3 regions of the Streptoverticillium reticulum genome follow, and region 1 is predicted to be linked to each of the others. Evidence: riboswitches for the same ligand, from Rfam matches in the RefSeq annotation. Region 1 holds a riboswitch; each other region holds the start of a gene.
What was found. A riboswitch is a leader RNA that binds a small molecule or an ion and turns the genes downstream of it on or off. The one in region 1 is predicted to bind thiamine pyrophosphate.
Positions count from the first base shown of each region.

Region 2: another riboswitch for thiamine pyrophosphate. It lies ahead of thiC (phosphomethylpyrimidine synthase ThiC); the one in region 1 lies ahead of ACMATS_RS11385 (thiamine ABC transporter substrate binding subunit).
Region 3: another riboswitch for thiamine pyrophosphate. It lies ahead of thiO (glycine oxidase ThiO); the one in region 1 lies ahead of ACMATS_RS11385 (thiamine ABC transporter substrate binding subunit).

Region 1 covers NZ_CP179755.1:2,566,870-2,576,423, forward strand. Annotated here, with positions in the region: gene ACMATS_RS11375 (ABC transporter ATP-binding protein) at 1-1,009, opposite strand, end outside; gene ACMATS_RS11380 (ABC transporter permease) at 1,009-2,622, opposite strand; gene ACMATS_RS11385 (thiamine ABC transporter substrate binding subunit) at 2,721-3,830, opposite strand; TPP riboswitch at 3,826-3,931, opposite strand; gene rlmN (23S rRNA (adenine(2503)-C(2))-methyltransferase RlmN) at 3,972-5,078, opposite strand; gene ACMATS_RS11395 (phosphatidate cytidylyltransferase) at 5,158-6,237, opposite strand; gene frr (ribosome recycling factor) at 6,237-6,794, opposite strand; gene pyrH (UMP kinase) at 6,974-7,747, opposite strand; gene tsf (translation elongation factor Ts) at 7,912-8,748, opposite strand; gene rpsB (30S ribosomal protein S2) at 8,921-9,554, opposite strand, start outside.
Region 2 covers NZ_CP179755.1:4,209,422-4,218,975, forward strand. Annotated here, with positions in the region: gene ACMATS_RS19085 (cytochrome ubiquinol oxidase subunit I) at 1-569, opposite strand, end outside; gene hisC (histidinol-phosphate transaminase) at 837-1,913, opposite strand; gene ACMATS_RS19095 (LacI family DNA-binding transcriptional regulator) at 2,257-3,369, shown strand; gene ACMATS_RS19100 (metallophosphoesterase) at 3,697-4,875, shown strand; gene ACMATS_RS19105 (hypothetical protein) at 5,056-5,928, shown strand; gene thiC (phosphomethylpyrimidine synthase ThiC) at 6,101-7,864, opposite strand; TPP riboswitch at 7,859-8,002, opposite strand; gene ACMATS_RS19115 (YibE/F family protein) at 8,064-9,392, shown strand; gene ACMATS_RS19120 (hypothetical protein) at 9,432-9,554, shown strand, end outside.
Region 3 covers NZ_CP179755.1:6,123,687-6,133,240, forward strand. Annotated here, with positions in the region: gene pknB (Stk1 family PASTA domain-containing Ser/Thr kinase) at 1-511, opposite strand, end outside; gene ACMATS_RS28220 (thiazole synthase) at 1,042-1,845, opposite strand; gene thiS (sulfur carrier protein ThiS) at 1,855-2,091, opposite strand; gene thiO (glycine oxidase ThiO) at 2,088-3,284, opposite strand; TPP riboswitch at 3,276-3,388, opposite strand; gene ACMATS_RS28235 (NAD(P)/FAD-dependent oxidoreductase) at 3,528-4,775, shown strand; gene ACMATS_RS28240 (Rv2175c family DNA-binding protein) at 4,968-5,333, shown strand; gene thiE (thiamine phosphate synthase) at 5,420-6,073, shown strand; gene metF (methylenetetrahydrofolate reductase [NAD(P)H]) at 6,181-7,098, shown strand; gene ACMATS_RS28255 (hypothetical protein) at 7,138-7,971, shown strand; gene ACMATS_RS28260 (phytoene desaturase family protein) at 8,141-9,554, opposite strand, start outside.

The sequences.
Region 1 (9,554 bases):
CCACCTCGGCCACATCGAACCGCACCCCCACCCGCTCAGCAGGTTCCGGCGCTTCGCCGAGCCGGCACACCGCCTCCAACTCGGGCCCGGCCGCAGGCCGCACCCGCACCGCCACATGATCCCCACGGAACGTCCGCGCCACCACCTCGCCCGGCACCCCCTCCGCAACCGGCCCCAGCCGAACCCCCGCCGGCCGCACCAGCACCCGGCACACACCCTCCGGCGTACCCGCCGGCACCGGCATCGCGCCCCACACCGTCTCGGCCCGCTCGCCGCTCACCGTCGCCTCGACGATGTTGTCGAAACCGAGGAAGCGCGCCACGAACTCCGACGCCGGGCGCTGCCACACCTCCAGCGGGGTGCCCGACTGCGCGATACGGCCGTCGCGCATCACCACCACCCGGTCGGCCAGGGCGAACGCCTCGCCCTGGTCGTGCGTGACGGCCAGCACGGTCGTCCCCAACCGGCCGAACAGCTCGCGCAGTTCCGCCACCAGCCGCTCGCGCAGGCCCCGGTCGAGCTGGCCGAGCGGCTCGTCCAGCATCAGCAGCCGCGGTTCCGGGGCGAGGGCCCGCGCCAGGGCGACGCGCTGCTGTTCGCCGCCGGAGAGCGCCGCGACCGCACGCCGCTGCGCACCCGGCAGCCCCACGAGGTCGAGCAGCCCGGCGACCCTGCGCTCCGTCTCCGCCCGCCCGGCCTTGCGCATGCGCAGTCCGAAGCCGACGTTGCCCGCTACGTCCCGCTGCGGGAAGAGCTGGTGGTCCTGGAACATCAGGCCCACGCCGCGCTTGTGCACGGGCACGCCGCCCTGGTCCTCGCCCGCGAGGAACACCCGCCCGGCGTCGGGGCGTTGCAGCCCGGCGACGACCCGCAGCAGCGTGGACTTGCCGCTGCCGCTCGGACCGAGCACGCAGACGGTCTCGTGCTCGGCGACGTCGAGGTCGACGGCGTCCAGCACCGCACGCTCGCCGAAGCGGACGGTCACGCCGTCGAGTCGCAGCATGGACATCAGAACTCTCCCGTGCGGTCGGTGCGAAGGCGTTCCAGCACCAGCAGCGCCACGGCGCACACCAGCATCAGGATCGTGCTGAGGGCCATCGCCTGCCCGTAGTTGAACTCACCGGGACGGCCGAGCAGCCGGGCCACGGCCACCGGCAGGGTCGGGCTGTCGGGGCGGGCGATGAAGACGGTCGCCCCGAACTCGCCCAGCGAGACGGCGAAGGCGAAGCCCGCCGCGACCGCCAGCGCCCGCCCCACGAGGGGCAGGTCGACCTCGCGCCACGCCCGCAGCGGCGAGGCGCCCAGCACGGCGGCGGCCTCGCGCAGCCGGTGGTCGACCGCACGCAGGACCGGCAGCATGGTCCGCACGACGAAGGGCACGCCCACCAGCGCCTGGGCCAGCGGCACCAGGATCCAGGAGGTCCGCAGGTCCAGCGGGGGTTCGTCGAGGCTGATGAGGAAGCCGAATCCGACGGTGACGGCCGAGGTGCCCAACGGCAGCATCAGCAGGGCGTCGAAGCCGCGGACGAGCCTGCCCTCCCGCCGGGCGAGCGCTGCGGCGGCGAGCCCGCCCACGACGACGGCGATGCCGGTGGCGGCCAGCCCGTAGGCCATGGAGTTGCCGATGGCCTCCAGCGGGGCGACGACGAACGTGCCGCCGTTGTCGCCCGCCGAGGCGAGGGCGCGGTAGAAGGCGATCCCGTAGCCGTCGGGCCCGTCGAAGGAGCGCAGGACGAGGACGGCGAGCGGTACGAGCACCAGGAGGACGACCGTGGCGAGGACGGCGGCCAGCAGGGCCCACTGGCCCGCCCCCTGCGGGCGGCGCGCGGTCCGTGCCGCGCTCACCAGCCTGAGGGTGGCCTCGCGCCGGCGCACGGTCCTGGCGTGCACCGCGAACAGCAGGGCCACGGCCAGGAACTGCAGCAGGGTGAGCACCGCGGCCGTGGGCAGGTCCAGCAGCTGTGCCGTCTGCTGGTAGATCTCCACCTCGAGCGTGGCGTAGCGCGGTCCGCCGAGGATCTGGACGACGCCGAAGGAGGTGAAGGTGAACAGGAAGACCATGAGCGCCGCCGCCGCGACGGCGGGTGCGAGTGCGGGCAGCGTCACGCGCCGCCAGGCGGCCAGGCGGCCTGCGCCGAGCACGCGGGCGGCCTCCTCCTGGCGGGGGTCGAGCTGGGCCCACAGGCCACCGACGGTCCGTACGACCACGGCGTAGTTGAAGAAGACGTGGGCGATCAGGATCGCCCAGACCGTGGTGTCCAGGCGGATGCCCCACCACTCGTCCAGCAGTCCGCCGTGGCCCAGCAGCGCCAGGAAGGCCGAGCCGACGACGACCGTCGGCAGCACGAACGGGACGGTGACCACGGCCCGCAGCACCTGCTTGCCGGGGAAGTCGAAGCGTGCGAAGACGTACGCGCCGGGGAGAGCGAGCGCGAGGGTGAGGGCCGTGGAGGCGGCGGCCTGCCATGTGGTGAACCACAGGACGTGGACGGTCTCCGGGTCGGAGAGCACCTCGCCGATCCGGCCGAACTGCCACTGCCCGTCGCTCTTCAGCCCCCGGGAAACGATCGAGGCGACGGGGAAGGCGAAGAAGACCCCGAAGAAAACGAGCGGCAGGGCCATCAGACCGAGCCGCACAACCGTCTGCCGGAGGGTCGCACGGGACGCCTTGTCGGCGCCCCGCGCGGTCACTTCGGGACGGTCCGTTGCTTCAGGACGATCTACTTCAGGACGAGCGAGGACCATGCCTTGACCCACTGGTCACGGTTCTTGGCGATCTTCTGCGGGTCGACGGTGGCCGAACTGTCGATCTGCGCACCGTACTTGGTGAACACCTCGGGCAGCTTGGCGTCCTGGTTCGCCGGCTTGACGAACATCTGGAGCGGCATGTCCTCCTGGAACGTCTTGCCCAGCAGGAAGTCGATCAGGGCCTTGCCGCCTTCGGTGTTCTTGGCGCCCTTGAGCAGTCCGGCGAACTCGGTCTGCCGGAAGCACGTGCCGGTCGCGACGCCGGTCGGGGCGTCCTTGGGGTCCGGCTGCGGCTTCATGTCGAGCACCTCGGCCGGCGGGCTGGAGGCGTAGGAGACGACGAGCGGCTTGTCGCCCTTGGCCTTCTTGCCGGCGGCGGAGCCGGAGAAGCGGCTGTTGTAGGCCTGCTCCCAGCCGTCGACGACCTCGACGTTGTTGTCCTTCAGAGCATTCCAGTAGTTCTGCCAGCCTTCGTCGCCGAACTTGGCGATGGTGGCGAGCTGGAAGGCGAGGCCCGGGGAGGAGGTGGCGGAGTTCTCGGTGACCAGGAGGTTCTTGTACTCCGGCTTGATCAGGTCGTCGAGGGTCTGCGGCGGGGCCAGCTTGTGGTCGGCGAAGTAGGCCCGGTCGTAGTTGACGCAGATGTCGCCGGTGTCGATGGGCGTGACGCGGTGCTGCGCGGCGTCGAGTTGAAGATCCTGAGGCACCCGGCTCAGGCCCTTGGCTTCGTAGGAAGTGAACAGCCCGTTGTCGAGCGCGCGCGAGAGCAGCGTGTTGTCGACGCCGAAGAAGACGTCGCCCTGCGGGTGGCTCTTGGAGAGGATGGCCTGGTTGACGGCCTGCCCGGCGTCTCCGCTCTTGATCACCTTGACGGTGTAGCCGGTCTGCTGCGTGAACTCCTTGAGCACGGAGTCCGAGGCCGCGAAGGAGTCGTGCGAGACGAGCGTGACGGTCCTGTCGCCCTTGCCGCCCGACGACTCGGAGCTCTTCGAGCTGCCGGAGCCGCCGCACGCGGCGAGTGCGGGCAGGCCGAGCACGCCGACGAGGGCGGCCCCGAGGGCACGCCGGAAGGTGGTGTTCATGGTCGAGCTGACTCCCTACGCCGGTACTAACCGGATCAGGTCCGAGGGTCTGCGGGCCGTGCCGCACTCTCAGCGCTGTGTGCGCTCCCCTGTCGGATGTTCATTTGTGCGAATGATGCAGACGGACAGTATCAGCCGGGCTCAGCGCTCGGTGGCGGCGAGCTGGCCGCAGGCCCCGTCGATCTCCTGGCCGCGGGTGTCCCGGACGGTCACCGGCACGCCGTGCGAGGCGATCGCCGCGACGAAGGCCCGCTCGTCCTCGGGGCGGGAGGCCGTCCACTTCGACCCCGGGGTGGGGTTGAGGGGGATCAGGTTGACGTGCACCCGCTTGTTCTTGAGCAGCCGGCCCAGGAGGTCGCCGCGCCAGGCCTGGTCGTTGATGTCCCGGATCAGGGCGTACTCGATGGAGATCCGGCGGCCGGACTTCTCCGCGTACTCCCAGGCGGCGTCCAGGACCTCGCGGACCTTCCAGCGGGTGTTGACCGGCACCAGGGTGTCGCGCAGCTCGTCGTCGGGCGCGTGCAGCGAGACCGCGAGGCGGCACTTGAAGCCCTCGTCCGCGAACCGGTGCATCGCGGGCACCAGGCCGACCGTGGAGACGGTGATGCCGCGCTGGGACAGCCCGAGGCCGTCCGGCTCGGGGTCGGTGAGCCGGCGGATGGCGCCGACCACGCGGTTGTAGTTGGCGAGCGGCTCGCCCATGCCCATGAAGACGATGTTGGACAGCCGCGCCGGACCGCCGGGCACCTCGCCGTCGCGCAGCGCGCGCATGCCGTCCACGATCTGGTGCACGATCTCGGCGGTCGACAGGTTGCGCTCCAGACCGGCCTGGCCGGTGGCGCAGAACGGGCAGTTCATGCCGCAGCCCGCCTGGGAGCTGATGCACATGGTGACGCGGTCGGGGTAGCGCATCAGCACCGACTCGACGAGCTTGCCGTCGTGCAGCCGCCAGAGGGTCTTGCGGGTGGTGTCGTTGTCGCAGGAGATGTGCCGCACGACGCTCATGAGCTCCGGCAGCAGCTCGCTCGCGAGCTTCTCGCGGGCGGCGGCGGGGATGTCGGTCCATGCCTCCGGGTCGTGCGCGTACCGGGCGAAGTAGTGCTGGGACAGCTGCTTCGCGCGGAACGGCTTCTCGCCGATCGCGGCGACCGCCTCACGGCGCTCTGCAGGGCTGAGGTCGGCAAGGTGCCGCGGGGGCTTCTTGGCTCCGCGGGGGGCGACGAAAGTGAGTTCTCCGGGCTTAGGCATGGTTCTTCCAGTGTCGCAGACGTACGGAACGGGGCCCGCCGTCCGTCGGACTGCGGGCCCCGTATAGCAAAAGTGCAGTTCAGGAGCCGACGAAGACCACCATCAGCAGCCAGACCACCGGAGCGGTCGGCAGCAGGGAGTCCAGCCGGTCCATGATCCCGCCGTGGCCGGGGAGCAGGGCGCCCATGTCCTTGATGCCCAGGTCCCGCTTGATCATGGACTCGCCCAGGTCGCCCAGGGTGGCGCTGACCGCGACCGCGAGGCCCAGCAGCAGGCCCTGCCACCAGACGCCGTCGTCGATCAGGAACTGCATGCACAGCGCGCCCGCCACCATCGCGAACGCCACCGCACCGGCCAGGCCCTCGCGGGTCTTGCCGGGGCTGATGCGCGGCGCCAGCTTGTGCTTGCCGAACCGCCAGCCCACCGCATAGGCACCGGTGTCGCTGACCACCGTCAGGATCAGGAAGGTCAGCACCCGCCAGGCGCCGTCCCCCGCGGCCAGCATCAGCGCCACGAAGGTCGCCAGGAACGGCACGTAGAAGGCCGCGAAGAGGCCGGCGGTGACGTCCTTGAGGTAGTCGTCCGGCGGCTCCGTCATCCGCCAGACGAGCACCGCGAGCGCCGTGAAGGCCATGGCCACCCACGCGCCCTCGGCACCGTTGACGTAGCCCGCGACCACCATCGCCGCGCCGCCGATCGCCAGCGGCACCAGGGGGGCCTTGATGCCCTTCCGCTCCGCGAGCCGGGAGGTCAGCTCCCACAGCCCGACCACCACGGCGAGCACGATCACGCCGAGGAAGACGGGCTTGTAGACGAACAGGGAGGCGAGGATGACCGCGCCGAGGCCGACCCCGACCCCTATCGCGGCCCGCAGGTCACGGCCCGCGCTCTTCTTCCCCGCCTGCGCCGCCTGGGGGGCGGCGGGCTCCTGAGGCAGGATGTCGGGCTCCTGTTCATCGCGGAACAGGGGGCCGCCGACATGAGCGGCACCCTGCTCACGGTCGTCCTGGTCTCCGCCTGCGTCGGGCACGATGGGCATGGGGCGAGTCTGCGCCGCCGCGCCCGCCTCGTGCAGAGGACCCGCCGGGCCGGAGGGACCCCCGTCGGGGGACCACCGGTGTCCCATGTGCGGCGGAGCTCCCCAGGATGCGTCGTTCATCAGACCTCGAGGAGCTCGGATTCCTTGTGCTTGAGCAGCTCGTCCACCTGCGCGACGTACTTCGCGGTGGTGTCGTCGAGCTCCTTCTCGGCGCGGCGCACCTCGTCCTCGCCGGACTCCTTGTCCTTGACGAGCTTGTCCAGGGCGTCCTTGGCCTTGCGGCGGATGGAGCGGATCGAGACCTTCGCGTCCTCGCCCTTGCCCTTGGCGACCTTGATGAACTCGCGGCGGCGCTCCTCGGTGAGCTCGGGGAAGTTCACACGGATGATGTTGCCGTCGTTGCTCGGGTTGACGCCCAGGTCCGAGTCGCGGATGGCCTGCTCGATGTTGCGCAGCGCGCTCTTGTCGAACGGCGTGACGACGGCCATGCGCGGCTCGGGCACCGAGAACGACGCCAGCTGGTTGATGGGCGTCAGTGCGCCGTAGTAGTCGGCCACGATCTTGTTGAACATCGCGGGGTGCGCACGCCCGGTGCGGATCGCCGCGAAGTCCTCCTTGGCGACCACAACGGCCTTCTCCATCTTCTCCTCGGCCTCGAGGAGGATCTCTTCGATCACCACTTGCTCCTGGTGTTATCAGTAAGCAGAGCCTCGCCCCTGCGCGCGTCTTCTCCTGCACGGTGTCCGACCGGCAGGCAGTTGTCCATCCCCGTGCCGAGGGTCTTCCCGCGGCACGGAGTTGCCGCCCCGGGCCCGCCGAGGCCGTCGGCGGGCGGTACGGGCGGCCGTGCGGGCTCTCAGTCCCGCGAGCCCTGGTCGCTCACGAGCGTGCCGATCTTCTCACCCTTGACCGCACGGGCGATGTTGCCCTCGGCGAGCAGCTCGAAGACGAGGATCGGCAGCTTGTTGTCCATGCACAGGCTGATGGCCGTGGCGTCGGCGACCTTGAGGCCGCGGGCGAGCACCTCGCCGTACTCCAGCGCGTCGAACTTGACCGCGTCGGGGTTCTTCTTCGGGTCGGCGTCGTAGATGCCGTCGACGCCGTTCTTGCCCATGAGGATCGCCTCGGCGTGGATCTCCAGGGCGCGCTGGGCGGCGGTGGTGTCCGTGGAGAAGTAGGGCATGCCCATGCCCGCGCCGAAGATCACGACGCGGCCCTTCTCCAGGTGGCGCACGGCGCGCAGCGGGATGAACGGCTCGGCGACCTGGCCCATGGTGATGCCGGTCTGCACCCGCGTCTCGACGCCTTCCTTGACCAGGAAGTCCTGGAGGGCGAGGGAGTTCATCACGGTGCCGAGCATGCCCATGTAGTCCGAGCGGGCCCGGTCCATGCCGCGCTGCTGGAGCTCGGCGCCGCGGAAGAAGTTGCCGCCGCCGATGACGACGGCGATCTCGTAGCCCTCGCGGACCACGGCCGCGATCTCACGGGCGATGGCGTGCACGACATCGGGGTCGACGCCGAGCCCGCCGCCGCCGGAGAAGGCCTCACCTGACAGTTTCAGCAGGAACCGGCGAGTGCCCTTGATGGCGCTGTTCTCGGCGGCCTGCGTGGCGTCCGCACCCTGATTCATTGGAAATCTCCTCGTGCACATACGAAGAAGGCCATTGCCGGACGGGTTCTCTTCGAATCCCTCTGCGGCAATGGCCTCCTCGTCACATCAGCGGCCGACTGGTGGACGGTCGGCTGCATACGACCCTAGCGGGTCGCAGGTCGTTCGCTGTCCTGCCGGGCGGCTCAGGCGCCGACGCGGATGCGCGCGAAGCGCTTCAGCGTGACACCGGCCTCGTCCAGGATCTTCTGGACGGTCTTCTTGTTGTCCTTGGCGAAGGGCTGGTCCAGCAGGACCTGCTCCTTGAAGAAGCCGGTGACGCGACCCTCGACGATCTTCGGCAGGGCGGCCTCGGGCTTGCCCTCCTCGCGAGCGGTGGCCTCGGCGACGCGACGCTCGTTCTCGACGACGTCGGCCGGGATGGCGTCGCGGGAGAGGAACTTCGGCGCAAAGGCGGCGATGTGCTGCGCGACGTCCTTGGCGACCTCGGCGTTCTCCTTGTCCAGCTCGACCAGCACGCCGACCTGCGGGGGCAGGTCCGCGGCGGTGCGGTGCATGTACGCGGAGACGTAACCGTCGCCGAAGGCGGCGAAGCGGTCCACGACGATCTTCTCGCCGAGGGTGGCGTTGGCCTCGTCCACGAACGCCTGGACGGTCTTGCCGGCCTCGATCTCGGAGGCCATCAGGGCCTCGACGTCGGCCGGAGCGGTCTTGGCGACGTGGGCGGCCAGGGCCTCGGCGACGGCCACGAACTTCTCGCCCTTGGCGACGAAGTCGGTCTCGCACTTGAGCTCGACGATGACGCCGGAGGTGTTGTCGGCGGCGATGCTCGAGACGACCGCACCGTTCTCGGTGGTGCGGCTCTCGCGCTTGGCCACGCCCTTCAGGCCCTTGACGCGGACGATCTCGACGGCCTTCTCGAGGTTGCCCTCGGCCTCGTCGAGCGCCTTCTTGCAGTCCATCATGCCGGCGCCGGTGAGCTCGCGGAGCTTCTTGACGTCAGCGGCGGTGAAGTTCGCCATCCTTGAATCCTTCTCGTGCACTACGCCTGGTCCCGGGCCATGGGCACCGGGCATGGGCTGGTCCGTCTTGAGGTCACCACAACGACCGGGCCCCGTCCAACGGACGGGATCCGGCCGTGGATCCACCGGGACACCGCGGGGGCACAGGGCCCCCACGGTGCGGTGCGGAGGGTCAGGCCTGCTCGGCGTCCGCGGCCGGCTTCTCGGCCTCGGCGGGGGCCTCGGCAGCGGCCTCGGCGGCGGGCTCGTCGGCCTTCTTCTCGCCCTCGAGCAGGTCGCGCTCCCACTCGGCCAGCGGCTCGGCGGCAGCCTTCTCGCCCTTGCCCTCGGTGGCGACACCGGAGCGGGCGATGAGGCCCTCGGCGACGGCGTCGGCGATCACGCGGGTGAGCAGGGTGACGGAGCGGATGGCGTCGTCGTTGCCCGGGATCTTGTAGTCGACCTCGTCAGGGTCGCAGTTGGTGTCGAGGATGGCGACGACCGGGATGCGGAGCTTGCGCGCCTCACCGACGGCGATGTGCTCCTTCTTGGTGTCGACGACCCAGACGGCGCTCGGCACCTTCTGCATCTCGCGGATGCCGCCGAGGGTCTTCTCCAGCTTGGCCTTCTCGCGGGAGAGGACCAGGAGCTCCTTCTTGGTGAGGCCGGAGGCGGCCACGTCCTCGAAGTCGATGAGCTCGAGCTCCTTCAGGCGCTGCAGGCGCTTGTAGACGGTCGAGAAGTTGGTGAGCATGCCGCCCAGCCAGCGCTGGTTCACGTAGGGCATGCCGACGCGGGTCGCCTGCTCGGCGATGGCCTCCTGGGCC
Region 2 (9,554 bases), 1.6 Mb from region 1:
GTGTGGAAGACGACGACGAGGGTGGTGTTCTGGGTCAGGACGGCCCAGATGTCGGTGAGGTGCGCCCTGCCGGTGCTCTTGTCGATGGAATAGCCGGTGGGGTGCTGCATCCAGGAGTTGGCGGCCAGGATGAAGTACGAGGAGAGCAGGGTGCCGACGGCGACGATCCAGATGCAGGCGCAGTGGATCTTCTTGGGCAGCTTGTCCCAGCCGAAGATCCACAGACCGATGAAGGTCGACTCGAAGAAGAAGGCCAGCAGCGCCTCCATCGCCAGCGGTGCGCCGAAGACGTCGCCGACGAAGCGCGAGTAGTCGGACCAGTTCATGCCGAACTGGAACTCCTGGACGATGCCGGTGACCACGCCCATGGCGATGTTGATGAGGAAGAGCTTTCCCCAGAACTTCGTGGCGTGGAAGTACTTGTCCTTGCCCGTGCGGACCCAGGCGGTCTCCAGACCGGCCGTGATCGCGGCAAGACTGATCGTGAGCGGGACGAAGAGGAAGTGGTAGACGGTGGTGATGCCGAACTGCCAGCGCGCCAGCGTCTCCGGAGCCAAAGCCAGATTCACTCGGTCTCTCCTTGCCTCTTGCTTCACCGGCGGGCCGGGCCGCCGACGGTATGCCCCCTTATGCCCCACAAGAAGGGGGACATAAAGGTGCGCTTGTGAACGCGTTCACATTCACAAGCATTATGGCGCACCGAGTTTTCGGCCAAGTCAGGGGGGTACCCCCTCCGGCCCTTGTGCGGGGCGGGCGCGCGGGAGGGGCAAAGACAAGGGCGCCGTGCCCCTCCCGCGAAGGGAGGGGCACGGCGCCCTTGTCAGGCGTCAGCGGCCTCAGAGCTGCTTGCGGAACTCCTCGGCGACCCGCAGGACGATGTCGTTGGCCTCGGTCTCCCCGATCGTCACCCGCACGCCGTCGCCCTGGAACGGCCGCACGGCCACCCCGGCGGCGTCGCACGCGGCGGCGAACTCGGCCGCCCGGTCCCCCAGCCGCAGCCAGACGAAGTTGGCCTGCGACTCCGGCAGCGTCCAGCCCTGCGCGGCCAGCGCCGCGGCCACCCGCGCGCGCTCCTCCACCAGCGCGTCCACCCGCTCCTTCAGCGCCTTCTCGCTGCGCAGCGAGACGATCGCCGCCTCCTGCGCGACCTGGCTCACACCGAAGGGGACGGCCGTCTTCCGCAGTGCCGCCGCGACCGGCTCGTGGGCGATCGCGAAGCCGACGCGGAGCCCGGCGAGCCCGTACGCCTTGGAGAAGGTGCGCAGCACGCAGACGTTCGGCCGGTCCCGGTAGAGGTCGATGCCGTTGGGGACGTCCTCGTCGCGGATGAACTCGATGTACGCCTCGTCCAGGACCACCAGCACGTCGGCGGGCACCCGGTCCAGGAAGGACTCCAGCTCGGCCCGGTGAACCACCGTGCCCGTGGGGTTGTTGGGGTTGCAGACGAAGATCAGCCGGGTCCGGTCGGTGATCGCCGCGAGCATCGCCTCCAGGTCGTGCACATCGCCCTCGGTCAGCGGGACCGGGACCGGAGTGGCGCCCGAGACCCGGGTGATGATCGGGTAGGCCTCGAACGAGCGCCAGGCGAAGATCACCTCGTCGCCCGGGCCCGCCGTCGACTGCACCAGCTGCTGGGCGACGCCGACCGAGCCGGTGCCGGTCGCCAGGTGCGACAGCGGCACCTCGAAGCGCTCCGCCAGCTCGGCCATCAGGCCCGTACAGGCCATGTCCGGGTAGCGGTTGAGCGAACCGGCCGCCTCGACCGCGCTCTCCAGCACGCCCGGCAGCGGCGGGTACGGGTTCTCGTTGGAGGACAGCTTGTACCCGGCCGGACCGCCGGCGGCCGGCTTGCCCGGCTGGTAGGTGGGGACGCCGTCCAGCGCAGCACGCAGCTTCGGGGTCTTCTCGGTCACCGCGGTCCTCCCGGGCAAGGGACATGAAGGGACATGAATACTGCACACCTTATGAGGATTGCCCCGGGCGGCGTCCAGAGTTTCCGGAGCGCTCTTCCTCCCGCAGTGCGCCGTGGCGGGCGCCCTGGCGCGCATCCCCCGTGAAGGTGAGTTGAGACCTCTCCGAGACCTGGACCACCCCCGCGACCGGGATATGCCAGACGTCGACCGACCCCCGACGACCCGCTCAACCACCTGCAATTCCATGATCATTGGGCCGTGCAACGACTGCAGAAACGTGCCTGTCAACAGTGAAATGCGCCCCCCTGCCGAAGGACCGGACGAGCCCTACTATCGGCTCGCCATGACAGCAGCAGGGAAGCACCAGGTGAGCCGGGCGGAAACCTCCCGCAGGAGCAGTCGGCAGGGACGGGCGGGCATCCGCGACGTCGCCGCCGCCGCCGGGGTTTCGATCACGACCGTCTCGGACGCGCTCAACGGCAAGGGCCGGCTACCGGACGCGACCCGCCGCCATGTCCGCGAGGTCGCCGACCGACTGGGCTATCGCCCGTCGGCGGCGGCCCGCACCCTCCGCACGGGCAAGTCGGGCCTCATCGGCCTGACCGTCACCACGTACGGGGATGAACCTTTCACCTTCACCGAGTTCGCCTATTTCGCGGAGATGGCCAGAGCCGCCACCTCGGCCGCCCTGGCCCGCGGCTACGCCCTCGTCATCCTCCCGGCGACCTCCCGGCACGACGTGTGGTCCAACGTGGCCCTCGACGGCACCGTCGTCGTGGACCCCTCCGACCACGACCCCGTCGTCTCCGACCTGGTCCGCCAGGGCATCCCGGTGGTCTCCGACGGCCGGCCCGCCGGCACCCTGCCCGTCACCGCCTGGGTCGACAACGACCACGAGGCCGCGGTCCTGGGCATCCTCGACCACCTCGCCGCCGCCGGGGCGCGCCGGATCGGCCTGCTCACCGGCACCACGACGGACACCTACACCCGGCTGTCCACCACCGCGTACCTGCGCTGGTGCGAACGCATCGGCCAGGACCCGGTCTACGAGGAGTACCCCGCGCACGACCCCTGCGCCGGAGCCGTCGCCGCCGACCGGCTGCTCGCCCGGCCGGACCGGCCCGACGCGGTGTACGGGCTCTTCGACCCCAACGGCACCGACCTGCTGGCCGCGGCCCGCCGCTACGGCCTGCGCGTACCGGACGACCTGCTGCTCGTCTGCTGCAGCGAGTCCACCGTCTACGCCACCACCGAGCCGCCCATCACGACGCTGTCGCTCAAGCCGCGGCGGATCGGTACCGCCGTCGTCCAGCTGCTGATCGACGCCATCGAGGGGCTCGACACGGGACGGCCGGTGGAACAGGTCATACCCACCGAGCTGATCGTGCGTACGTCCTCCGAGCGGCGCCCGCCGCGCACCACCGTCAGCGCCCCGCGCGGCCCGGCCACGACCTGACCGGCCCCGGCACACCGGCCGACACCCCGGCGTCACCCGTGTGACCTGCACCGACCCGCCCGGCCCGCGTCAACCGCGGGCATCCCGCGTCCGGCCCACGGGGCATCGCCCCATCCGGCACGACACAGCCGTCCCCACCCCCTGCGGACCGGCGCGAACGGCTCATTTAACGGAGCATTTGGGGAGAAAATCCCGGCGATCCCGGTGGAGCTCCCCGATTCACAGCCCCTGGTGCGTCACAAGCCGCGACGGTCATTCCTATGATGGGCGCACGACACCGCGGACCGCCGTCGACCAGGCAAGGTCCACAAGGGTGCAGGCGGCGCGATGGTGGAGGGGTCGATGACTCAGGGGGCCGGTCAGGGACCTGCGGCACGGACCACGGCGGCGATGCCGCCTTTCCCCGGGTACGCCGCTCCCCCGCCCATGCCCGGGTACGACCACGCCGGGGAGCCGGCCGAGGTACCGGTCCACCCCCACTACGCCGCGCACGAGGGCTTCCCCCCGCACGCGGCCGAGTACCCCGACTACCCCGAGGGCTACACCCCGACCGCCCGCGACCTCCCGGTCATCGTCCGCAGCCCGGCCCCCGGCACCGTGCCGCCGCAGGACGTGCCGACCGTCGAGCTGACGCCCCTCACCGCCCCGCAGCAGCTCCCCCAGCAGCCCGTGCCCACCGGCCCGGGCCCGCTGTACGTCGTCGGCGACGTCCACGGCTACCTGGACGAGCTGCACGACGCGCTGTACGCACAGGGGCTCATCGACGAGCAGGGCCACTGGTCGGCGGGCAACACCCGGCTGTGGTTCCTGGGCGACTTCACCGACCGCGGCCCGGACGGCGTCGGCGTGATCGACCTGGTCATGCGGCTCTCCGCGGAGGCGGCGGCGGCCGGCGGCTACTGCAAGGCCCTCATGGGCAACCACGAGCTGCTGCTCATCGGCGCCAAGCGGTTCGCCGACACGCCCGTCAACTCGGGTGCGGGAACGGCCTCCTTCCAGGCGGCCTGGCTGCTCAACGGCGGCCAGCGCACCGACATGGAGCGCCTGGAGGACCACCACCTGCAGTGGATGGCCCGCCTCGACGCGATCGCCGAGGAGGACGGGCACCTGCTCGTCCACTCCGACACCACCGCGTACCTCGACTTCGGCGACTCCATCGAGGCCGTCAACGACGCCGTCACCGAGGCGCTGCAGCGCAACGACCCGGACGAGTGCTGGGACCTGTTCCGCAAGTTCACCAAGCGGTTCGCCTTCCGCGACGACGAGGCGGGCCCGTCGGCCGTGCGGGAGCTGCTGCAGACCTACGGCGGCCGCCGCATCGTGCACGGCCACAGCCCGATCCCCTATCTGCTGGGCGAGGTCGGCGGGGAGGACCCGGACGAGCAGGACGGCGCGCCGCTCATCGAGGGTCCGCATCTGTACGCGGACGGACTGGCGCTCGCCATGGACGGCGGGGTCACGATGGCCGGAAAGCTGCTGGTGGTGCAACTTCCGCTGGCCGGCTGAGGGTTCGGCGGCGGCGTCCACGGGCACATGAGAGTTCCACCGCCGCGGGGTAATTCGGGAAACCCGCTGTCACCCCGCGCCGGTGCGGCTCTACCATCGGCTTATCCGTAGCAGGCTCTCCTCCGTTTCCGCCCACTGCCGGCAACAGGCCGGCTATCAGGCCCTACGGAGCATCGGGGGATGCACATGAACAGCGTTCCGCACCTGCTTGCCGAGGACCGCCCGGAATTCGAGCGGATCCTCGACCAGGCACTGCGTACCGCGGACCATGACCCGGAACTCAATGCCCTGGCCGCCGCGACAGGGCGGCGGCTCACCGCCGAACAGCTGCGCACGATGGCCGTCGGCGCCATGACCGCCATCTCCGCCTGCGCCATGGCGGAATACGAGGACCTCATAGAAGCGCGCCGGGCGCTGCGCGAGCGGGCCCCGTCCGGCCGGCCGCAGCCCGTCGCCGCCGGTGCCGCCGCGGGCGGGGATGCGCCGCCCGCCGGGCCTCCCGAGGAGGACCCCGGCGCAGGAGCCATAGCGGTGCTGGCCGTGCTGGCTCCGGTGCTCGCGGGGACCGCCGCGATCCTGTTCCTGGCGATCGGCTACGTGATGCGCACGGTCGGCTCGGACGTCCCGGTCGCGGACTCGATGATCACGATCGGCTGGTGGTTCGGCGGCCTCACCGCCGTCGGCGTGCTCGTCGCGACGGCGGGCATCCTGCTCACTGCCCTGCGCAACGGGGCGCCCCCGGAGGACGACGGCCGCCGGAGCGAGCTGTACGAAGCGGCCGACCGGGCCCGGAAGGCATGGCGCGAGGCACTGTTGGAGCGGGGCATCAGGCCGTTCCTGAGAGAGGCCCAGGCCAACGCCTCGGCGCCGGCGACCCGTTCGCCGTCCGTCCCCTCGGCCCGCAACGGCCACGGCCGGACCCCCCATCTCGGCTACTCCCGCCCCGGCTTCACCAGCCCCGACGAGGATCACACCGCCCCCACGCGCCCCCGCTTCACCAGCCCGGATTTCACCAGCCCCGATTTCGGGGGGCCGGATCACCGGCCGGAGTGAACAAGCGGAAGAGCTCCGCGAAAAATCGTATCGCCGCGAAGCGACGCGGCACAGGTGTCCCGGGGAAAGGGGCCCGGCCGTCAAGGCCTCTACCCCGCACACCCGTCCGGACGTTCCGCTTGCTCTCCTCCGCACCGGATCCGTTCCGGCCCTGGTCCGGCCCTGGTCCGGTCTATTCCGCGATCGGCAGGTACACCCGGTTGCCGGCCTCTGCGAACTCCCGCGATTTCTGGGCCATTCCGGCCTCGGGGTCGACGGCGAGGTCGTCGCCGTGTGCCCGCCGGATGTCCTGCGAAATCTTCATGCTGCAGAACTTCGGCCCGCACATCGAGCAGAAGTGCGCCGTCTTGGCGGGCTCCGCCGGCAGCGTCTCGTCGTGGAAGGCGCGTGCCGTGTCGGGGTCGAGGGCCAGGTTGAACTGGTCCTCCCAGCGGAACTCGAAGCGCGCGTCCGACAGTGCGTCGTCCCACGCCTGCGCGCCCGGGTGGCCCTTGGCGAGATCGGCCGCATGGGCGGCGATCTTGTACGTGATGACGCCGGTCTTGACGTCGTCCCGGTCCGGCAGGCCCAGGTGCTCCTTGGGCGTGACGTAGCAGAGCATGGCCGTGCCCCACCAGGCGATCATCGCGGCGCCGATGCCCGAGGTGATGTGGTCGTACCCGGGCGCGACGTCGGTCGTCAGGGGGCCGAGCGTGTAGAAGGGGGCCTCCTCGCAGATCTCCTGCTGGAGGTCGATGTTCTCCTTGATCTTGTGCATCGGGACGTGGCCCGGGCCCTCGATCATCGTCTGGACGTTGTGCCGCTTGGCGATCGTGTTGAGCTCGCCGAGAGTCCTGAGCTCGGCGAACTGCGCCTCGTCGTTGGCGTCGGCGATCGAACCCGGACGCAGGCCGTCGCCCAGCGAGTAGGTCACGTCGTAGGACGCGAGGATCTCGCAGAGTTCCTCGAAGTTCTCGTAGAGGAACGACTCCTTGTGGTGCGCGAGGCACCACGCGGCCATGATCGAGCCGCCGCGCGAGACGATGCCGGTCTTGCGGCGGGCCGTCAGCGGGACGTACCGCAGCAGCACGCCCGCGTGGACGGTCATGTAGTCGACGCCCTGCTCGGCCTGCTCGACGACCGTGTCCTTGTAAATCTCCCAGGTGAGTTCCTCGGCCTTGCCGTCGACCTTCTCCAGGGCCTGGTACAGCGGCACGGTGCCGATCGGCACGGGGGAGTTGCGCAGCACCCACTCGCGGGTGGTGTGGATGTTGCGGCCGGTGGAGAGGTCCATGACGGTGTCGGCGCCCCAGCGGGTCGCCCAGGTCATCTTCTCCACCTCCTCCTCGATGGAGGAGGTGACGGCCGAGTTGCCGATGTTGGCGTTGACCTTCACCAGGAACTTCTTGCCGATGATCATCGGCTCGATCTCGGGGTGGTTGACGTTCGCCGGGAGGACGGCCCGGCCGGCCGCGATCTCCTCGCGGACGGTCTCCGGGGAGACGCCCTCCCGGAGGGCTACGTACTCCATCTCCTCGGTGATCTCGCCGCGTCGGGCGTACGCGAGCTGCGTCACCGCCTGGCCGCCCCGGCCCCGGCGGGGCTGGCGCGGACGGCCCGGGAAGACCGCGTCGAGGTTGCGCAGGCCGCCGCGGGGCGAGGTGTGCTTGATGCCGTCGTCCTCCGGGCGCACCGGGCGCCCGGCGTACTCCTCGGTGTCACCGCGGCCGATGATCCAGTTCTCGCGCAGCGGCGTCAGGCCGCGCCGGACGTCCGTCGTGACCGACGGATCGGTGTACGGGCCGGAGGTGTCGTACAGGGTGACGTCCTGCCCGTTGGTGAGATGCACCCGCCGCACCGGGACCCTGAGGTCCGGTCGCGAGCCGGTCACGTGGTCCTTGTGCCAGCCGAGCTCCCGGCCGTTTTCGGACGTGCGTGCAGCATCCTGCGAGGTCATGTGACCAGAACTCCCTACGCCGGCATTACCCGGTAACAGGTTCGGCGGTCGGCGCAGCGGTTTCCGTACGGACATCGATTCCCGTACGGCGATCAGCGCCCTCTCAGCCCGGTGCTCCGAGCTCCCGCGATTGCAAAGGTGCCACCACGCTAGCGCCTCCCCGGGCCGCAGGGCCAGGGGGGCTTGCGATGATCGGGCGGTGACCCCCACCGAGCGTACGCACCACCATGCCCCCCACGCCCACGGCCATGCGCACAGCCATGGTCCGGCCAAGCCCGTCTCCGCCCACCTGCGCAAGGTGATCGCGGCCGTCCTCGTCCCGTTCGCCGCCGCCGTGGTGGCCGGAATGGTGATCCTCTGGCCGGGCAGCGCGCCGCCGCACCAGCACAGCGGGCTGGGACTCGACCAGCAGACCGAGTCGGGACGGGTGGTGAAGATCGAGGAGGTGGACTGTGCCAAGGTCGGCGCGCAGCCGCAGCAGCAACAGCAGTCACCGCAGGGCGGCGCGCCCGTCACCGGGCCGTGCGAACAGGCGACGATCGAGGTCGGCTCGGGCCCCGACAAGGGCGTGACGTTCACCGAGATCGTGCAGCCCAGCGCCTCCCGCCGCTACACGGTCGGCGAGGGCGTGGTGCTGGCCTACGCGCCCAAGGCCCCCGAGAACCTGCGGTATTCGGTGACGGACGTGGACCGCAACGTCCCGATGGTGCTGCTGGCCGCGGTGTTCGCCGTGGCGGTCGTGGCGATCGGCCGGCTGCGCGGCGTCTTCGCCCTGGTGGCGCTGGTGATCAGCTTCGGCGTGCTGACGATGTTCATCCTCCCCGCGATCCTCCAGGGTTCGGATCCGCTGCTGGTCGCGGTGATAGGCGGCAGCGCGATCATGCTGATCGCGCTCTACATGTGCCACGGCCTCAACGCCCGTACGTCCGTGGCCGTTCTGGGCACGCTCACCTCCCTGCTGCTCATCGGTCTGCTGGGCGCCGGCTTCATCGGCTGGGCGCATCTGACGGGCAACACGGACGACACGACGGGCCTGGTGCACGGCCTGTATCCGCACATCGAGATCCAGGGCCTGCTGCTCGCCGGGATCATCATCGGCTCGCTGGGCGTGCTCGACGACGTCACGGTGACCCAGACGTCGGCCGTGTGGGAGCTGAAGGAGGCTGATCCCAAGGCGAATTGGCGGAAGCTGTACGCGTCGGCCATGCGCATCGGCCGGGACCACATCGCGTCGGTGGTCAACACGCTGGTCATGGCGTACGCGGGGGCGTCGCTGCCGTTGCTGCTGCTGTTCTCGATCGCGGACAGCGGGGTGGGGAGGGTCGCGACGAGCGAGATCGTCGCGGAGGAGATCGTCCGCACGCTCGTGGGCAGCATCGGTCTGGTGGCCTCGGTGCCGGTGACGACCTTCCTGGCCGCGCTCGTTGTCAGTGCCGACCGGCACAATACGAGCAAGGGTTCCAAGAGGGGGTCCAAGGGGGGCTCCAGGACCGCGAAGAGCGGCGGCAGGCGGCGCCGCGCGAAGTGACGGGCCCGCGGGGGCGGGCCGGAAAGCGGGGGGGCGTCGGTGGTCGGGGAGTTGGGCAGAGTGACGGGGGCGGTCGGCCCGGGCCTGGTCGGCGAGGTGATGGTGCACGTGCGGGGCGGTGCCGAGGCCTTCCTGGCGTATCCGGCGGAGCCGGACGAGCGC
Region 3 (9,554 bases), 3.6 Mb from region 1:
TGGTGTTGGTGTCGACGGCCCGGACCAGGCCGAAGTCCGCGACCTTGACCCGGCCGTCGTCGCCGATCAGCACGTTCTCGGGCTTCATGTCGCGGTGCACCAGCCCCGCGAGGTGGGCTGCGCCCAGCGCGGCCAGCACGGACTCGGCGACGTCCAGCGCGGCCCGCGGCTGCAGGGCCCCGCGCTCGCGCAGCACGTCGCGCAGCGTGCACCCGGCGACGTACTCCATCGCCAGGAAGACGTAGCCGCCGTCGGTGCCCTGGTCGAAGACGCCGACCACGTTGCGGTGGTCCAGGCGCGCCACGGACTTGGCCTCGCGGATGAAACGGTCCACGAAGGCCGCGTCGGCGGCCAGCGAGGGGTGCATCACCTTGAGGGCGACCACGCGGTCGAGCCGGGTGTCCAGCGCCCGGTAGACCGTGGCCATGCCGCCCACGGCGATCCGCGCCTCGACTCGGTAGCGGCCGTCGAGCAACTGATCGACGAGAGGGTCCGGCAGGGTCGTATCCACGACACACGAGTCTACGAGTCGCCGGAGCCCCGTCACCCGTGCGCCCCGAAGGGGCGCGGGACAGCCACACCATGCGGCTCCGCCGCGCTGGCGCGACCAGTCGAAGCCGGCCCGCACCCGACGCCGAGCCTGCGCCCCGTCAGGGGCGCGGGGCTGTGCACATATGCGGCTCCGCCGCGTGGGCGCGATCAGCCACGCACGATCCGGCACGTGTGAGACGGTCCCAGCCCCGTCAGGGGCGCGGGGCTGTGCACATATGCGGCTCCGCCGCGTGGGTGCGACCAGCCACGCACGATCCGGCACGTGTGAGACGGTCCCAGCCCCGTCAGGGGCGCGGGGCTGTGCACATATGCGGCTCCGCCGCGTGGGTGCGACCAGCCACGCACGATCCGGCACCTGTGAGACGGTCCCAGCCCCGTCAGGGGCGCGGGGAACTGCGCGAGCAACCACCTGCGGCCTGCACTTCGGCTGCGGGCCGTCCGTGGCTGGTCGCGCAGCTCCCCGCGCCCCTGACGGGGCACGGAAAACGCTCAGGCAGCCCCGAACGCCGGACGCTCCGGGTCCAGCGCCGCCACCCCCGCCGCAGGCGACGAGGCGATCGCAAAGTGCCGCCGCGGAATCCGCCCGGCCCGATGGGCCAGCCGCCCGGCGTCCACGGCATGCCGCATGGCCTCCGCCATGAGCACCGGCTCCTGCGCCCGCGTCACGGCCGACGCGAGCATCACGGCCGAGCAGCCCAGCTCCATCGCGAGCGCGGCGTCCGACGCCGTGCCCGCGCCCGCGTCCAGGATCACGGGGACGGCCGCCCGCTCGGTGATCAGCTGGAAGTTGTGCGGGTTGCGGATGCCCAGGCCGGAGCCGATGGGCGAGCCCAGCGGCATGATCGCGGCACAGCCGACGTCCTCCAGCTTGCGGGCCAGCACCGGGTCGTCGTTGGTGTACGGCAGCACGGTGAAGCCGTCGTCCACGAGGATCTCGGCCGCGTCCAGCAGCTCGATGGGGTCGGGCAGCAGGGTGCGCTCGTCGGCGATCACCTCCAGCTTGACCCAGTCCGTGCCCAGCGCCTCCCGGGCCAGCCGGGCGGTCAGGACGGCCTCGCCCGCGGTGAAGCAGCCCGCCGTGTTCGGCAGCACCCGGATGTCGTGCCGCTCCAGGAGGGACAGCACCGAGCCCTGCACGGTCGCGTCCAGCCGCCGCATGGCGACCGTGGTCAGCTCGGTGCCGGAGGCGAGCAGGGCGCGTTCGAGCACGTCCAGGCTGGGCGCACCTCCCGTGCCCATGATCAGGCGGGAGGTGAAGGGGGTGCCGGCGATGGTGAGCAGATCGTCTGCCATCGGTGCTGATCAGCCTCCCTGCACTGCGGTGAGGACCTCGACCCGGTCGCCGTCGGCGAGCGGGGTGGCCGGCCACTGGCCGCGCGGGACGACGGCCTCGTTGACGGCGGCGGCGACACCGCCGGGGGCGGTGGTGAGGATGGCCACCAGCCCGTCCAGCGCGGTGCCCGCGGGCAGTTCGCGGTGCTCTCCGTTGACGCTGACCCGGACGGTGGCGGCGCGGGTGTTCCCGCCGGTGGTGGTCATGCGGACTGCTCCTGGAATGCGGGGGCGAAGCGCCGGGGGGAGAAGGGGACGGCCTCGTCGGGCAGCCGTCCGGCGGTCAGCACCTCGGCCATCACGTCGCCGGTGAGCGGCGTGAGCAGCACGCCGTTGCGGTGGTGGCCGGTGGCCGCGAGCAGGCCCGGCAGCACGGTGGGGCCGAGCAGCGGCGCGTTGTCGGGGGAGCCGGGGCGAAGACCGGCGCGGGTCTCCACGAGCGGCAGCTCAGTGATGCCCGGTACGAGTTCGTGGGCGTCGCGCAGCAGTTCGTAGACGCCGCCCGCGGTGACGGTGGTGTCCCAGCCGAGCTCCTCCGACGTCGCGCCGAGGACCAGTTCGCCGTTCTCGCGCGGCACCAGGTACACGTGCCCGCCGCGCACGACGGCCCGCACCGTGCGGGAGAGGAAGGGCGCGCAGGCGTCCGGCACCCGCAGCCGCAGGATCTGGCCCTTGACGGGCCGCACCGGTGGCAGGGCCTCCTCCGGCAGGCCCGCTAGCCGCCCGCTGCCGCTCCCCGCGGCCAGCACGGTCTGCCCGGCGGAGATCCGGGTGCCGTCGGCGAGTTCGGCCCCGGCCGCCCGGTCCCCGGCGAGCAGCGCACGGACGGCCTCGGCGCGGTGGAAGACCACCCCGGCGCGCTCACAGGCCGTCAGCAGCGCCCCGGCCAGTCGTCGCGGATCGGTCTGGTGGTCGCCGTCCACCCGCAGCCCGCCCTGCACCCCCGGCGCCAGCATGGGCTCCAGACGGCGGCACTCGCGCCCCGTCAGCCACTGCGAGTCCAGCCCGGACCGCTGCTGCAGGGCGTGCAGTTCGCGCAGGTGCGCCCGGTCGTCGGCGTCGAGCGCGACCGCGAGCGTGCCGCAGGCGCGGTAGCCGGTGTCCCGGCCGCTGGCCTCCTCCAGCTCGGCCGTGAAGGCCGGATAGCGGCGTGCGGAGGCCAGGTTGAGGGCGAGCAGTGCCTGCTCGCCGTAGTGCAGCTCGGTCACCGCGGCCAGCATCCCGGCCGCGACGAGGGTCGCGCCCGCGCCGCCGGGCGCGGGGTCGGCGACGGCCGTGCGCAGCCCGCGCTGGGCGGCCCGCCAGGCGGTGACCAGACCGATGAGACCGCCGCCTATGACGAGGACGTCGTACGTGGCCGTCGTCCCCGGGGGCGCGGTGGAGGACACGTGCATGGGCATCCAGCCCCTCCCTTCGCCGGCATGACCCGGATCAGGTTCGTACGGTCGGAGGCCGTCCAGCCTCCCTCTCAGCCCGGTCCGTCCGGGCTCCCGCGAGTGCTTTGCGAAGCCACCCTAGTACGCGCCGCCGACCGCTCGGAAGGGCGGCAGGGGGCTCGCGGGCGGCAGCTGCCGTGACGCTGTGTCAGAGGTCTCGTCACCGGATGCTCCGGCTGACACCGTCCGCCGCCCTACAGTGATCGGGTGAGCGAGCAGACGAAGACCGCAAGCGGCGGGCGCACCGTCGTCATCGTCGGCGCCGGCATGGCCGGGGTGCAGACCGCCGTCGCCCTGCGCGAGCAGGGCTGGGACGGGACGATCCGGCTGCTGGGCGCCGAGCCCCACGAACCCTACGACCGGCCGCCGCTGTCCAAGGCCGTCCTGCTCGGCAAGGCCGAGGGGTCGGCCTTCGCGGTGGACTTCGGCTCCCTGGCCATCGACCTGCGCCTCGGCGTCGAGGCCACCGGGCTGCGGGCGGACGAGCACCTGCTGGAGACCACCGGGGGGCCGCTGCCCTACGACGTCCTGGTGATTGCCACCGGCGCCGACCCCGTCTCCCTCCCCGGCAGCGCCGGCCTGCCCGACGTGCACGTGCTGCGCACCCTGGACGACGCGGAGCGGCTGCGCCCGGTGCTGGCCGGGCAGCACGACGTCGTCGCCGTCGGGGCCGGCTGGATCGGCGCGGAGTTCGCCACGGCGGCGCGCGAGGCGGGCTGCCGGGTCACCGTGGTGGAGGCCGCGGACCGGCCGCTGGCGGGTGCGATGCCCGCCGAGGTCGCCGCCCACATGACCGACTGGTACGCCCAGGCCGGCGCCCGGCTGCTCACCGGCACCGGCGTGGCCGCCGTGGAGCCGGGCGCCGTGGTGCTCGCCGACGGCACCCGGCTGCCGGCCGACGCCGTGGTCGTCGGCATCGGCGCCCGCCCGGCGACCGGCTGGCTGGCCGGCTCGGGCGTCGCGCTTGCGAAGGACGGCTCCGTCGCCACCGACGACCGGCTGCGCACCTCGCTGCCCGACGTCTACGCGGTCGGCGACTGCTCCTCCTTCCCCTCCGCCCGCTACGGGGAGCGGCTGCTGGTGCACCACTGGGACAACGCCCTCCAGGGGCCGCGGACCGTCGCGGAGAACATCGTCCACGGCCCGGACGAGGCGCCGGTCTACGACCCGGTGCCGTACTTCTGGTCGGAGCAGTTCGGCCGGTTCGTCCAGTACGCGGGGCACCACGCTGCCGCCGACGAGATGGTCTGGCGCGGCGACCCCGACGGGGCCGCCTGGACGGTGTGCTGGCTGCGCTCGGGCGTCCTGGTCGCCCTGCTCGCCGTGGGCCGCCCGCGCGACCTGGCGCAGGGGCGGCGGCTTATCGAGCAGGGCGCCGTCCTCGACCGGGAAAAGGCCGTCGACGCATCGGTGCCGCTGAAGACGGCGGTGCTTGCAGCGGCCACGGCGGAGTAACGCGCCCCGAGTGACGGGCCCCGTTAAGGGCGCGGGGAACTGCGCGATCAGCCACCGACGGCCTGCAGCCGACGCACCACCCGGGGCAGCAGGTCATCTGCGGGGCGCGTCGTGGCTGATCGCACACTTCCCCGCGCCCCTAACGGGGCGCCCGGCTTCCGGCTGTCGGTCCCGGATGGCAGGCTTGTCCCTGTGACCGAGATTGACGAAAAGATTGATGCTCTCGTCCCCGCGTGGCTCAACCTCCCCGACATCGCCGAACAGCTCGGCGTCGAGGTGACGCGCGTGCGGCAGCTGGTCAAGGAGGGCCAGCTGATCGCCGTGCGCCGTGGTGAGAACCGAGTGCTCATGGTGCCCGCCGCCTTCATCGGCGAGGACAAGGTGGTCAAGGGCCTCGCCGGGACCCTGACCCTGCTGCGGGACGACGGCTTCAGCGACGAGGAAATGCTGGAGTGGCTCTTCACCCCGGACGACACCCTGCCCGGCACCCCGGCGCAGGCTCTGCGCGAGAATCGCGGCACGGAGGTGAAGCGCCGCGCCCAGGCGCTCGCCGTCTGACCGACCTCACACACACCGTCCGGCGTACGGGCGCGGGCCGCATCGGCCCGCGCCCGTACGGCGCAAGACCCGGGGGAGACACCCGAATGCCCGTCACCGCGCGCGAGCGGCTCGCCGACGCCCGGCTGTACCTGTGCACGGACGCGCGCAGGCGCCAGGGCGACCTGCCCGAGTTCCTGGACGCCGTGCTGGCGGCCGGGGTGGACGTCGTCCAGCTGCGCGACAAGGGCATGGAGGCCGGCGAGGAGCTGGAGCACCTCGCGGTGTTCGCCGACGCCGCCCGCCGTCACGGCCGGCTCCTCGCGGTGAACGACCGCGCGGACGTCGCGCACGCCTCCCGCTCCGACGTGCTGCACCTGGGCCAGGGCGACCTGCCGGTGCCCGCGGCGCGGGCGATCCTCGGCGCGGACGTGCTCGTCGGCCGTTCCACCCACGCGGAGGCGGAGGTCGACGCCGCCGTCGCCGAGCCCGGCGTGGACTACTTCTGCACCGGCCCCTGCTGGCCGACCCCCACCAAGCCCGGCCGGTACGCCCCGGGCCTCTCCCTGGTGCGCTACGCGGCCTCGCTGGCGCCCGCCCGTCCCTGGTTCGCGATCGGCGGGATCGACGCGGGCAACCTGGACGAGGTGCTGGACGCGGGAGCCCGGCGGGTCGTCGTGGTACGCGCGATCACCGAGGCCGACGACCCGGGAGCCGCGACGGCGGAGCTCGCGCGGCGGATCCGGGACCGCGACGTGTGACCGAAGGTGTCCACGGTGTGGACACTCGGCGGATGCTTCGCGGGGCGAAGCGGGCATATCGCAAATAGGGGTTTGGGGACCGTGCCCCCGCTGGTTAACTTGCCGGTATGGCCCTTGGCACTGCTTCTACCAGGACGGACCACGCACGGACCGTCCGTGAACTGCTCGCCTCCGGTGAGCGGTCGTACTCGTTCGAGTTCGCGGCACCGAAGAGCGAGAAGGGTGAGCGGACGCTGTGGAACGCCATCCGGCGCATCGAAGCCGTCGCCCCCACCTTCGTCTCCGTGACCTACGGCGCCGGCGGCTCCTCCCGTGAGGGCACCGTCCGGGCCACCGAGCGGATCGCGACCGACACCACGCTCACCCCGGTCGCCCATCTGACGGCCGTCAACCACTCCGTCGCCGAACTGCGCAATGTCATCGGCCAGTACGCCGACGTCGGCATCCGCAACATGCTCGCGCTGCGCGGCGATCCGCCCGGCGACCCCATGGGCGAGTGGGTGCGCCACCCCGACGGCATCCGCTACGCGGCCGACCTGGTGCAGCTCATCAAGGAGTCCGGCGACTTCTGCGTGGGCGTCGCGGCGTTCCCCGAGATGCACCCCCGCTCCACGGACTGGGAAACCGATGTCCGGTACTTCGTGGACAAATGCCGTGCGGGCGCCGACTTCGCCATCACCCAGATGTTCTTCTATCCGGAGGACTATCTGCGCCTCCGCGACCGGGTCGCGGCCGCGGGCTGTGACACTCCGATCATCCCGGAGATCATGCCGGTCACAAATGTGCGGCAGATCGAACGATTTGCTCAGCTCAGCAACGCCGCGTTCCCCCCGGCCCTGGCGGAGCGGATCCTCGCGGTGCAGGACGATCCGGCCGCTGTACGCTCGATCGGTATCGAGTACGCGACGGAGTTGTGTGCCCGGTTGATGGCCGAGGAGATTCCCGGGCTGCATTTCATTACCCTGAATCACTCCACGGCCACGTTGGAAATCTACGAGAACCTGGGACTGCACCAGCGGTCCTGACGGCCGACCGGTGAACGGCGGCCGGTGAGAGGGGCGTTAATGGGCTGGACGGTCCTCTACATCGCGTTCGGCGTCGTCGCGCTGTGGCTGCTCGGCGAAGTGCTGCTGCAGTACAAGGCGCGGCTGCGCTGGCGGCTGCTCGCCTTCGCCGGGTTCCTCGGCGTGGTCGCCGGCGTGGTCATCCCGTCGGTGGCGGTCATCGTCGTCGGCGCCCTCGCCTTCGCCGTGGGACAGACGTACGTGACGCTCTCGTTCCGGCGCGGCTTCGACAAGGGATGGGCGGTCCGGCGGCGTTCGGCCCCCGCGAAGGGGAAGAAGGGCGGGCGCCGCAGGGGCAAGGGGGAACGTTCGGCTTCCTCTGCTCCGTCCCCTGCCCCTTCCCCCGAACCGGCTCCGGCCGCTCCCGCTCCCGCCGCCGCGTTCGCGGCACAGGAGACCCAGGCGTTCCCGGCGGCCGCCATGGACGACGCCGGCACGGCGGTGCTGATGCCCGACGTGCCGCTGCATGCGGCGCCGGATGCCGATGCGACGGCGGTGTACCCGGCGTACGGCGATCCGGGGCAGCCGCAACACCAGCAACAACAGCAACAGCCGTATGCCTACGGGCACGAGCACGGGCAGGAACAGCAGTACGCCGCGTACTCCGACCCGTACATCGGCAACCGGCAGCAGACATACGGGACTTACGAGTCGTACGAGACGCAGCAGGCGCCGGCGCCCTACGGGCAGCAGCAGTACGTGGCGGACGCCTACGCCCCGCAGCACTACGACACGGACACCCCGCCGGGCGGCGTGTGGGTGCCGCAGCAGCGCGACACGGAGACGCCTCCGGCGGGGGAGCAGGGGTACGGCGGGCAGCAGTACCGGTACTGATCCTTGGGGCTTTGCGCCCCGAAGGGGCGCGGGGAACTGCGCGACCAGCTACGACGCGCCCACAGTCGACGTCCCGGGGCTTCGCCCCGGACCCCGAGGTGGTGCGTCGGCTGCAGGTCGGCGGTGGTTGCTCGCGCAGTTCCCCGCGCCCCTTATGGGGCGCCGGGCCTCACTGCGACCCGCGCCAGTCCGCCCCCTCGACGACCAGGCCCGCCACCATCGCGCCCGACATCCCGGCATGGGCCAGCCCGCCCCCCGGGTGGGCAAACCCGCCGGCCAGGTAGAGCCCCGGCACGGACGTCGTGTTGGCCGGTCGCAGGAACCGCCCGTCCCGGCCCGCCAGGACGGGCGCCGGTGCTCCGCCGCCCGCCGCGCCGGTCGCCGCCTCCACGTCCGCAGGGGTGCGCACCACGCGCCACGACTCGCGCTCCCGCAGCCCCGGCACGGCCGCCTCCGCGGCCCGCACCATGCGGTCCGCGAAATCGGCCGCCGTCCGCTCGTCCGACCAGTCCACACGGCCGCCGTGCGGTGCCACCGTCGCCGTGAGCGTCACGGCCTCGTGTTCCCCGTCCGGCCGCGTCGCCGGATCGTCGGGCCGCAGCACGGTGACCGTCGGGCGGTACCCCGCCACGGGGCCCGTACCGAACACCGCCTCCAACTCCGCTGCCCGGTCGCTCCCGTGCACCACCGTGCGGTGCACCGTGCCCTCCGGCCGCGCCCCGCCGAGCGCCAGGAAGACGCCGAACCGCCCGGGCGGTACGGGAGCGGACTCCGTCGGCGGCATCCCTTCCAGCCGCCCCGGGGCGACCCCGGACACCACCATGTCCGCCTCGACGACACTGCCGTCGGCCAGCCGCACCCCGGCCGCACGCCCGTCCTTCTCCACCAGCGCGACGACCTCCGCGCCGAAGAAGAACTCCACCCGGCGCGCCACGCACCGCGCGTGGAGCGCCGCGGCGAGCCCGTGCATGCCGCCGCTCACGTACCAGCTGCCGAAGGTCTGCTCCATGTACGGCAGCACCGCCGCGCTCGCCGGGGCGCTGCGCGGATCGAGGCCGTGGGCCAGGGCATGGCTCTCCAGGAGCGCGGCCAGCCGCGGGTCCTGCAACTCCCGCTCGGCCACGGCCGCCAGCGTGAGCGGCCCGCTCCGGCGCCGCCACCACCCCCGCCGGGGCGGCGCCGGATACGGATCCCGGCCCAGGGCCGGGACGCGCTCCGCGTGCAGCGGCTCCTCCAGCAGGGGGCGCCGCGTGGCGTCCCAGACCTCGCGCGCCCGGTTGACCAGATCGCTCCAGCGTTCGCCCGCGCCGGGGCCGACCGCCCCGTCCAGCGCCTGGACGACGCCGGCCCGCGAGGCGTTGGGCAGCGAGACGTCCGTGCCGTCGGCGAAGAGGTGCCGGCTCGCCGGGTCCACCTGGGACATGGCGACGCACTGTTCCAGCGGCTCCTTGCCCGTCTTGACGAACAAGTCCCGGTAGACGGCGGGCAGATGCAGCAGCCCGGGGCCGGTGTCGAAGACGAACCCGTCCCGCTCGAACCGTCCCACCGCGCCGCCGGGGGTCTCCGCGCGCTCGTACACCGCC